Regions from separate parts of the Shimazuella sp. NTD248 genome, predicted to be linked through region 3. Evidence: riboswitches for the same ligand, from Rfam matches in the RefSeq annotation. Region 3 holds a riboswitch; each other region holds the start of a gene.
What was found. A riboswitch is a leader RNA that binds a small molecule or an ion and turns the genes downstream of it on or off. The one in region 3 is predicted to bind S-adenosylmethionine.

Region 1 (3,283 bases), on a different contig from region 3:
TTAAATAAACGTGATCCAATCACATTGGTGCGTTCTCCAACAAGTAAGGGTCGATTGTCTTCCTCAACATAGACAGATTCTATACCAGAAACAGCAGGAAGGTGTGAGGGGGCAGGGGTACGTGGCTGAAAGGCGGCAACAGCTTGTTCAATAGCACGAATGTGCTCAGGTGTCGTGCCACAACAACCACCAACTAGATTAAGCCACCCAGCCGCAGCAAATTCGCTTAATTTTTTTGCCAGAGCCGATGGAGTTTCCAAGTAATTACCATCTTCATCTGGTAGACCAGCATTTGGATAACATGAGACAGCGCAAGTAGCAAGAGTGGATAATGTGCGGATATGATCTTTCATAAATTCTGGCCCTGTTGCACAGTTTAATCCAATTGCAAGAGGATTTAGATGTTCGATCGACAAATAAAAAGCCTCAATATTTTGACCAGCCAGCATGGTACCCATTGGTTCTATTGTTCCAGAGATAATAATCGGAACACGTCTTTTACTCGCTTTAAAAGCGCGTTCCATTCCGATACAAGCAGCCTTTACATTCAAGGTGTCTTGTGAGGTTTCCAATAAAAGAAGATCAATGTTTTCCATCAAAAGTGCTTCAACTTGTTCGTAGTATGAGTGGGCTAACTCATGAAAAGTAATTCCGCCTGTCACGGTAAGGGTTTTGGTCGTGGGACCGATAGAGCCAGCTACATAACGAGGATGATTTGTTGTACTAAAATGATCCCGCGCTGTACAAGCGATGCGTGCTGCTGCTTGGTTGATTTCTGTTGTTCGGTTTTGTAAATCATACTCCGCTAAAACAACAGAAGTTGCCCCAAATGTATTGGTTTCAATGATATCGGCACCAGCATCTAAATATGATTTGTGAATATTAAGAATTACATCCGGACGGGTTAGATTTAAAATTTCATTACACCCTTCATATTCTTCACCATCAAAATCTTTTGCGGTTAACTGAGCACGTTGAAGCATTGTTCCCATCGCTCCATCAATGATAAGTATTTTTTCTTTCAGTCGCTCTTCAATGGGTGTTCTGTTCATTGCTATCATCCTTTGTGTAAGATCAAAAAAACCTTTCATCTGGGTAAGATGAAAGGTGAACGATTGTATCGTCAACTCTCATCTCGCGGAATCCAATAATCCGCAGGAATTGGCACCATATTGATCCATAGATCAATTGGTTGCCGGGTTTCATCGGGCCAGTCCCTCCACCACTCTTGATAAGAGAAAGATTCATTTGTATTTGGTTAATATTGTTACTCCCAATTATTGATTATACTACAAGGTTAGGAGAAAAAGAAGATTGTTTATTTGTTACAGGATATTTTCGAGTACTTGCTTTTGGATTTAAGGATTTTCTTTTGGATGAATATATAATAATCTATGAAAAGTTGCAATTATTTTTGCTTAGGAGTTATATTAACTTACATTTGGTGTCAACCAGTATAGAACCCCAATTTAAAATAATATCGGATAATTTTGTTTTCGTGTTTGACTTCTATTCAGATGTAGGATAACCTAAAAATAACTAGTGCAAATCTTGAATAAAATAATATTTTGATAATTCTCTTATCGAGAGCGGCGGAGGGACTGGCCCGATGAAGCCCGGCAACCAATTGATTTAATCAATAAGGTGCCAATTCCTGCAGGAAGTATATTCCTGATAGATAAGGGAAGAGGAAACGATGGATAAAACTGGCCTCTTCTCTTAGGAGAAGAGGTTTTTTGATGCAAAAAAATAGGACAAGAACTTCAGTAGTTTATACGAATACGTGCCTAGTAAAACGAAACGGGGAGTGATTTGGATGAGAATAGAGACATTGTTATTGCATAATGGAAATGAGTTAGATCCACAGACAGGGGCTTCAAGTGTCCCCATCTATCAAGCTTCTACCTTCCATCAGTTTGATATCGATAATCCGGGGCAATTCGATTATTCCCGAAGTGGAAATCCAACACGCCAAGCATTGGAAGATACCATTGCAAAGCTAGAGAGTGGTTGTCGAGGCTTCGCTTTTGCTTCCGGAATGGCAGCAATATCTACTGTGTTTCTGTTATTGTCCAAAGGAGACCATATCATTGTTTCGCAGGATGTTTATGGTGGTACGTATCGTATTTTAACGCAAGTGCTAAGTCGATTTGGGATTGACAGTACTTTTGTCGATACAACCAGAACAGAAGCTATCACTCAAGCACTTCGTCCAAATACGAAAGCAATCTATATCGAAACTCCTTCCAATCCAACCCTAAAAGTAACAGATCTAGGCGAGATAGTAAAAGTAGCAAAAGAAAATAAATTATTATCTATTGTCGATAATACATTTTTAACACCTTATTATCAGCGTCCATTAGCATTTGGATTCGATATCGTTGTGCATAGCGCAACGAAGTTTTTGGGCGGACATAGTGATGTGGTGGCAGGACTTGTAGCGGTAAGAGATGAACAATTAGCAAATCAAATCAAGACTCTTCAAAATGCGTTTGGAGCAGTACTAGGAGTGCAGGATTCATGGCTAATTCTACGGGGATTGAAAACCCTGCAAGCGAGGTTGGACATATCTTCCAAAAATGCAGAAAAGTTAGCAGTGTGGTTACAAGAGCATAAAGAGGTGGAGAAAGTATATTATACCGGTTTAGAGGAACATGAAGGTCATCGTATACAATGTAAACAAGCTAGTGGTCATGGCGCAGTATTATCTTTTGATGTAGGAAGTGGAACAAAAGTAAGGAAACTACTTCAAAAGATTCGACTGCCTATCGTTGCAGTTAGTTTAGGTTCTGTAGAAAGTATTCTATCTTATCCTGCATTGATGTCCCATGCGGCAATGCCACAAGAAGTTAGATTAAAACATGGGATAACAGATGGATTGCTCCGTTTTTCCGTAGGCTTGGAAAACGTAGAAGACCTTATGGACGATCTGTCCCAAGCGTTGGATTCGAGAATTTCTTTTGCTGCTGTGAGATAAAAAGAAAAGTGTTGACATGAAAGACCATTATATACAATGGTCTTTCTCGCTATAAGTAAATTTTAACGTTTAAACCTGCTGTTTTTTATTAAGATATATTAATATAATTACACTATACAGCATTTCTATGAAGAGAGGGAGAGATGACGAGAGTAGCTAGCCTAGAAGAGCATAAGATAATACGACAGACTGCCATTCGGTTTCTGTTGGATCAGCGACTAGGGAAGCTTAGGCCTAACAGTAACGCTTATTTTCCGGATGATCTCAGAAACAATTGCGAGATTCCCTTTAAAAGCGCGTACCGTT
Region 2 (3,283 bases), on a different contig from region 3:
TAAGCATATCTTCGCTTGGGATTTTTGGTATCTATTTTTGCACATTTATTGTTGGCTTTTTTCAAGTGCTTGTTCTAAATCCTCAATGATGTCATCTACAGATTCAATCCCAACTGACAAACGAATAAGTTCTGGGTTAACACCAGCTGCTTTTTGTTCATCCTCTGTGAGCTGTTGGTGTGTCGTACTTGCTGGATGGATCACAAGGGACTTCGCATCACCCACATTGGCTAGATGAGAAAATAAAGATAGATTTTCAATCAAACGTTTTCCTGCTTCTCGTCCGCCCTTGATGCCAAACGTAAAGATGGCTCCTTGTCCTTTTGCTAAATATTTTTGCGCTTTTTCATAGGAGGGATGACCTTCTAACCCAGGGTGATTTACCCATGTAATACTGTCGTGATTTTCTAAAAACTTGGCAACTTTCAGCGCATTTTCACTATGTCGTTCCATGCGCAGGTGCAGGGTTTCTAACCCTTGCAGCAATAAAAATGCATTAAATGGAGAAATAGCGGCACCTGTATCTCGCAATAGCTGGACACGTGCTTTAATAATATATGCAAGGGGTCCTACTGCTTCTGTATAAGAAACGCCATGGTAACTTGGGTCTGGTTCTGTTAGATCAGGGAACTTACCATTTTTCCAATTAAACTTTCCAGAGTCTACTAAAATTCCACCAATACTCGTTCCATGTCCTCCGATAAATTTGGTTGCAGAATGAACAATGATATCTGCTCCAAAATCAAATGGGCGACTTAAATAAGGTGTGGCAAACGTGTTGTCAATAATCAGCGGTATACCTGCTTCATGCGCTACATCGGCTACTACTTCTACATCTAATACATCTAATTGAGGGTTCCCGATGATTTCTGCAAACACAGCTTTGGTTTTATCTGTTATCGCTTTGCGAAAGTTATCTGGGTTAGTCTGATCTACGAAATGCACATGAATTCCCAGCTTAGGAAGCGTGTGCCGAAATAAATTATAGGTGCCGCCATAAAGGTTGCTTGAGGCTACAATCTCATCTCCAGCTCTGGCGATATTTAAAATCGAATACGTAATCGCAGCTTGACCTGAACTAGTTGCAAGTGCTCCAACACCACCTTCCAGCTCAGCAACTCTTTTTTCTAAAATATCCGTTGTAGGATTCATAATCCGAGTATATATATTTCCAAATTCTTTTAACGCAAATAAATCAGCAGCATGCTGTGTATCGTCAAATACATACGAAGTTGTTTGATAAATAGGAACGGCTCTTGCATTGGTAGCAGGGTCTGGTGCCTGACCCCCATGAACAGTAATCGTCTCAGGTCGAAATGTACTCAATGATAATTCCCCCTTTTTTATCGCACAAAAAAAGCCTCTTTCTTATCCAGAAGAGGCTTTGGGTTTCTAAATTCCTCATCTTATCTGTTAGAGACGTTTGTCTCTACAGGAATTGGCACCTTCTAGTGAATCACTAGGGTTGCCGGGCATCATCGGGCCAGTCCCTCCGCCTCTCTGGATAAGAGATATTAAAAATATATAGTTCAACACTCGGTTTACTCGATTATATTGAATTTTGCGGCAACCGTCAATACTCTTCCTGTCCTATCTTTTCCATATTGTATTGCTTTCCCAATGACCATTTTAATAAAGGGGACGTTATAGCCGTAGTGATAATCGCAATGAGAAATAAAATACAGTAATCATTGGCAGAAATTAATTTACTGGTTAAACCAATGTTTGCAAACACGAGTATCATCAACCCACGAGCATTCATCAAAGCCCCGATGGCACTTGATTCCCCCCAACTATATCCTATCCCTTTTGCGAAGAACAAGCAGGTAAAGTATTTGCAAATAAATGCTACACCAATAAACAGGAGAATGATCCCGATATGATAACTGTTTGTAAAAGAACGCAAATCGATATTAAAACCCGAACTTACAAAGTAAATAGGAACCAAAAGAGTATTAACAAAATCGGAAATCTTCACATTGAGATCTTTTGTGACAGGGTCTAATCTAGGTATAATTAGTCCTGCTATAAAACCTCCAAAAATAGCATGCAGTCCCATTTTTTCAGTGATCAAACTGCTGCCTAAAAACAAAATGAGAAATATTGCGAAAAATTCATTTTGGAGGGTAGGAAACTTTTGGATCAAAAACTTTAAAAGAGGTCTGATCACAAAAAACATGACTACAAGATAAAGACTCAAATACAGAAATATACTAACACTGCTGAAAGATAAATTAAGAGCAGCAATAGACAAAATGATTGGTAACATCATCCATGCGATGATATCTTCTATACTCGCGCCAAATATTACAAATCTCCCCAAATTTGTTTTGATCAACTTATGCTGATCCAAAATCCGGACAAGTACAGGAAAAGCTGTCACAGAAATGCTGGCTGCCATAAACAGCGAATAAACTAATTGTGTTGTAAATTTTGGTCCTATCGATGGGTATACATACCAACTTAACAGAAACAACATAAGAAATGCCGGTATAATACCTACAAGAGCAAGGAGAACAGCGTTTTTTATTAATTTCTCCTCTTCTAGCTTTTCGTCATTTGCATGAATCCCTACAAGAAACATATACAAAGATATCCCAAACTGACTGAGGATATATAACTGATCTTTGATATTTTTATTGAACAACCATTCTTGAAAACTTGGAAACAAAAGACCTAATACAGAGGGTCCTAGTATCAGTCCTCCAATCATCTCCCCGACAACTTTTGGTTGACCAATACGAGCAGCCAAAGCACCAAATAACTGAGCAACAACAACAATGATTAATAAGCTTAATAGAAATTTAAAAAGCATCCACATTCCTACCTGTCTTATTCAAGGATGATAACAGCACTTGGGCGAAACTTGATTGTTCCTAATTTTCCAATGTCCCAGAATAATAATAACATTTTTATGTCCATTTAGGTTTGTTTCATAAATAAATAGTTAGAGCTATCACCATGAATATATCTTTTCATAATGAATATAACTTACTAAGGAAACCTACAGCACTATCTTAAACAGCTATCGTTTTCCTATATGCTTTTGCCATGCTTCCCCCTACTCGAAGTACATCTTGCATGGTATGATAGGAAAAAAGATATGTTTTTGGGAGGACGAAAAGTTGTTTGAAACCGTACTTGCATCTATGGGAATGGGAGCAGCAAAGATTGACCTACGTTTAAACAAAGAAATAGTAACAACAGGACAAGAAGTTACTGGGCAGATCGTAGCTACTGGCGGTAGTGCCGAACAAAAAGTAGAAGGACTTTCGGTTTACTT
Region 3 (3,283 bases):
ACGATCGATACATTAGCTGCCAAGTATGATGTTTCTTGTAATGCGATTATTAGAACGAATCAGTTCCCAACAGATCGTTTAGTGGAAGGTCAAATCGTAAAAATTCCGGTGAAGCGGAGCTAGGGAAGGAGGGCTTTCGATGTGGGAAGTGATTCATGCATTTGGATGGGACCCTTCTTCGGTGCAACATCGGGCTGGAGTATGGGAGGTTGCGGATGGAGACCAAAAATATGCGCTGAAAGAAAGTCATGCACCGAGAGAAAAACTGTATGTACTGCACCGCATGTTAGAACAAGTTCGCACAGCTGGATATCCTCATCTGCTTCCGTGGGTTCCTACAGAGGATGGAGAAATAGTCGTTTCTGCTTATGGAAGCCAGTGGTATGCCACTCCATGGCAAGAGCCTGCTGATGATCATGTATCGGCAACAGAGCTGGCATCATCCTTAGGGCGCTTTCATCGTTTAGCAGAACCTATAGCAGCACAGTTTCCCAAGTTGCACCAAGTCATCGATCCAGATCTAAAAGAGTCTTGGGAACAGCGAAAGACACAAGTATCTAGTTGGCAAGAGACGTTAGAAGAAGGAGAAGCAAAAATATCCGAACAATCTGCTCAGCTCTCCCAAAATGGATTTACGTTTGCTATCCAAGGAATCGATCGTTATCTTCAAGTGGAAAAAGGAATTGCCCCGAGATACACGATATGTCATGGTCGGGTTCATCCTTCTAATGTACTCACAAGTGAGGAAGGATTGTACTGGATCGATTTTGACCATGCTGCGCTAGATACACCCATAAAAGACCTTGCTACTTTAATACATCGATATCCAGAGGAATCTCCCGCAGAAATACTAGCAGCCTATGAACAAGAAAATAAACTATTGCCGAAAGAAAAAAGACTTCTAGCTGTCTTTCTCTCCTATCCCGAACGATTGGTTCGTGCGGTAGACAGACAAGAAGAATTAGTAGACGTTTCAAGTGAATATGCCCATATCCAAGAATGTCAAAAACTAATCAAAAAACTATGGCCGGCAAAGAAGAAGTCAAGGTCCAAACCAAAACGAAATCGATAATCCTAACGAGGGAAACCTCGTTTTTTTATGCCAAGAGGACGGGCTAGTATATATTCAAACATTATGGAAAACATAGGTAATGATTTGAAGTATCTAAAATCGGAGGATTATAGTATGGATAAAATGTGTATGAATATGATGATGATGGTCATGATGGAGGATATGATGGGAAAAATGAGAATGATGACCATGATGATGAACAAAATGCAAGAAATGAACACGATACCAGAAATGGACATGGATATGATGATGAACAAAATGCAAGAGTCAGATGAAATGATGACAAAAATGATGAGTATGATGCGAACAATGAAAGAAAAATCGATGTAGTTATTTACAATTAAAATAATTACATATATAATCAACAACAAATCAACCAAAACGAAAAAAATCGAAGGATCTCTTATCAAGAGAGGTGGAGGGATTGGCCCTATGAAACCTCAGCAACCTCAGTCAACAGACTGTATGGTGCTAAATCCAACAGAGTAGAAACTCTGAAAGATAAGAGGAGGACCTTTCTAACTAGAAAACCTCTTCTTAAAGAGGTTTTTCATTTGTTAGGGAGGTAAAATCATGATTCAGTTAAAAGAAACTTGGATAAACGATTATTTAGACTTGTATTTATATGCAAAAGAAATCGGCGATCAAGAATGGCAAGCTGAAATTTTACAAAAACTGAATTTCACAGACAAAGATTTATTTCTCTATCATTTATGGGCACAATTCGATGCTATAAATACGCAGTTGTTGTTAAGTTATCAACAACTAAGAAGTGCATCGGATGCTTTTGAACAGGAACAACTATGGGAGAAAGTATGGAGTTTAAAAATGGAACGTATTACCTTGTCCCGAAAAATTCGTTCTTTTTGGTAATAGAGAAATATGGTTGTGAAACAGCTGAAGTCAAAAACAAGATGAAAATGAAATAGATAATACATACGAGGGAAACCTCGTTTTTTATGTGAAGATGTGGAGTGTTTGTTTCATTTTCTGACATTCGTACTTCCCTTTACTTAAAAAAGAATAGCCTCCTAATTACCTCAAACGACCAGTATGTTCCACATCTCACTCAATAGACGAAGATGTGGGATTTTTTACGTTTGAGTCTTTGAATATAACATTCCGTTGAGCAAGTTTGATAGGAAATCCCTAAATCATAGAAATGATGATTCTTTTTTACCCTTTGTCCACATAAATTGAAATAAAGGATAGTGGAAAAGGATGAAGAGACGTGAAAGCGCTATTGGTTACGCACAAAAAACGCTTATTCATTATATTTTCAATTGCACTGTTTGTACTGATCGCGTTGCTCGGTCGTCTTACTTTTGTGCAGTTGGTACAAGGGCCTTGGTTGACAGGGAAAGCGGAAAATCTTTGGGGCAGGGATATTCCCTTTGCGTCAAAGCGTGGACGCATCTTGGATCGCAATGGGGAATTGATTGCGTATAATATCAGTTCGCCTTCGGTGATGGTCGTACCAGCTCAGATCAAGGATAAAGATGGAACAGCTTATAAACTAGCAAAAATATTAGGTGTGCCAGAAGAAAAGATTTTGCCGTTTGTAAAGAAAAGACAGCTTATCGTTCGGATTAATCCCTATGGGAGAAAAATATCAGAAGCAAAGGCAGAAGAGATTCAGGGGTTACAATTACCAGGGGTAGTAGTTACAGAAGATAGCAAACGTTATTACCCTTATCAAAGTTTAGCTTCCCACATCCTTGGCTTTACTGGAATTGATAATCAAGGGTTAGCAGGATTGGAATTGGAGTACAACAAGCAATTACAAGGTACCCCGGGATATATTTCGTTTAGTGCCAATGCACGTGGAGAAAAGTTGCCAGGAGGGGTAGATCGCTTCACACCGCCAAAAGACGGGATGGATTTAAAGCTTACAATTGATCTAAATATTCAACAAATCATCGAACGAGAATTGGATCAAGCAATGGCGCAGTATCATCCAGAAAATGTGATCGCCATTGCGATGGACCCCAAAACAGGAGAAATACTGGGGATGAGCAGTCGCCCCACTTATCGGCCAGATCAATATAGAACAACAGACCCATTGATCTACAACCGCAATCTGCCAATATGGAAAACGTATGAGCCGGGTTCGACATTTAAAATTATTACCTTAGCAGCCGCTCTGCAAGAGAAGAAAGTAAACTTACACGAAGGATTTTTCGACCCCGGTTTTATTGCTGTAGGCGGGGC

Region 1: linked by a shared signal. The riboswitch ahead of AC5WOE_RS08525 (aminotransferase class I/II-fold pyridoxal phosphate-dependent enzyme) and the one ahead of AC5WOE_RS13955 (hypothetical protein) in region 3 are both predicted to bind S-adenosylmethionine.
Region 2: linked by a shared signal. The riboswitch ahead of AC5WOE_RS10170 (homocysteine synthase) and the one ahead of AC5WOE_RS13955 (hypothetical protein) in region 3 are both predicted to bind S-adenosylmethionine.

Annotation. Positions count from the first base shown of each region.
Region 1 covers NZ_JCAJZT010000003.1:253,726-257,008, reverse strand. Annotated here, with positions in the region: gene metH (methionine synthase) at 1-1,052, opposite strand, end outside; SAM riboswitch class I at 1,128-1,238, opposite strand; SAM riboswitch class I at 1,578-1,685, shown strand; gene AC5WOE_RS08525 (aminotransferase class I/II-fold pyridoxal phosphate-dependent enzyme) at 1,817-2,977, shown strand; gene AC5WOE_RS08520 (P-loop nucleotide/nucleoside kinase family protein) at 3,121-3,283, shown strand, end outside.
Region 2 covers NZ_JCAJZT010000004.1:110,527-113,809, reverse strand. Annotated here, with positions in the region: gene AC5WOE_RS10170 (homocysteine synthase) at 46-1,326, opposite strand; SAM riboswitch class I at 1,404-1,511, opposite strand; gene AC5WOE_RS10165 (cation:proton antiporter) at 1,574-2,815, opposite strand; gene AC5WOE_RS10160 (sporulation protein) at 3,126-3,283, shown strand, end outside.
Region 3 covers NZ_JCAJZT010000005.1:352,393-355,675, reverse strand. Annotated here, with positions in the region: gene AC5WOE_RS13970 (LysM peptidoglycan-binding domain-containing protein) at 1-123, shown strand, start outside; gene AC5WOE_RS13965 (phosphotransferase) at 140-1,072, shown strand; gene AC5WOE_RS13960 (hypothetical protein) at 1,187-1,402, shown strand; SAM riboswitch class I at 1,473-1,580, shown strand; gene AC5WOE_RS13955 (hypothetical protein) at 1,646-1,945, shown strand; gene AC5WOE_RS13950 (stage V sporulation protein D) at 2,304-3,283, shown strand, end outside.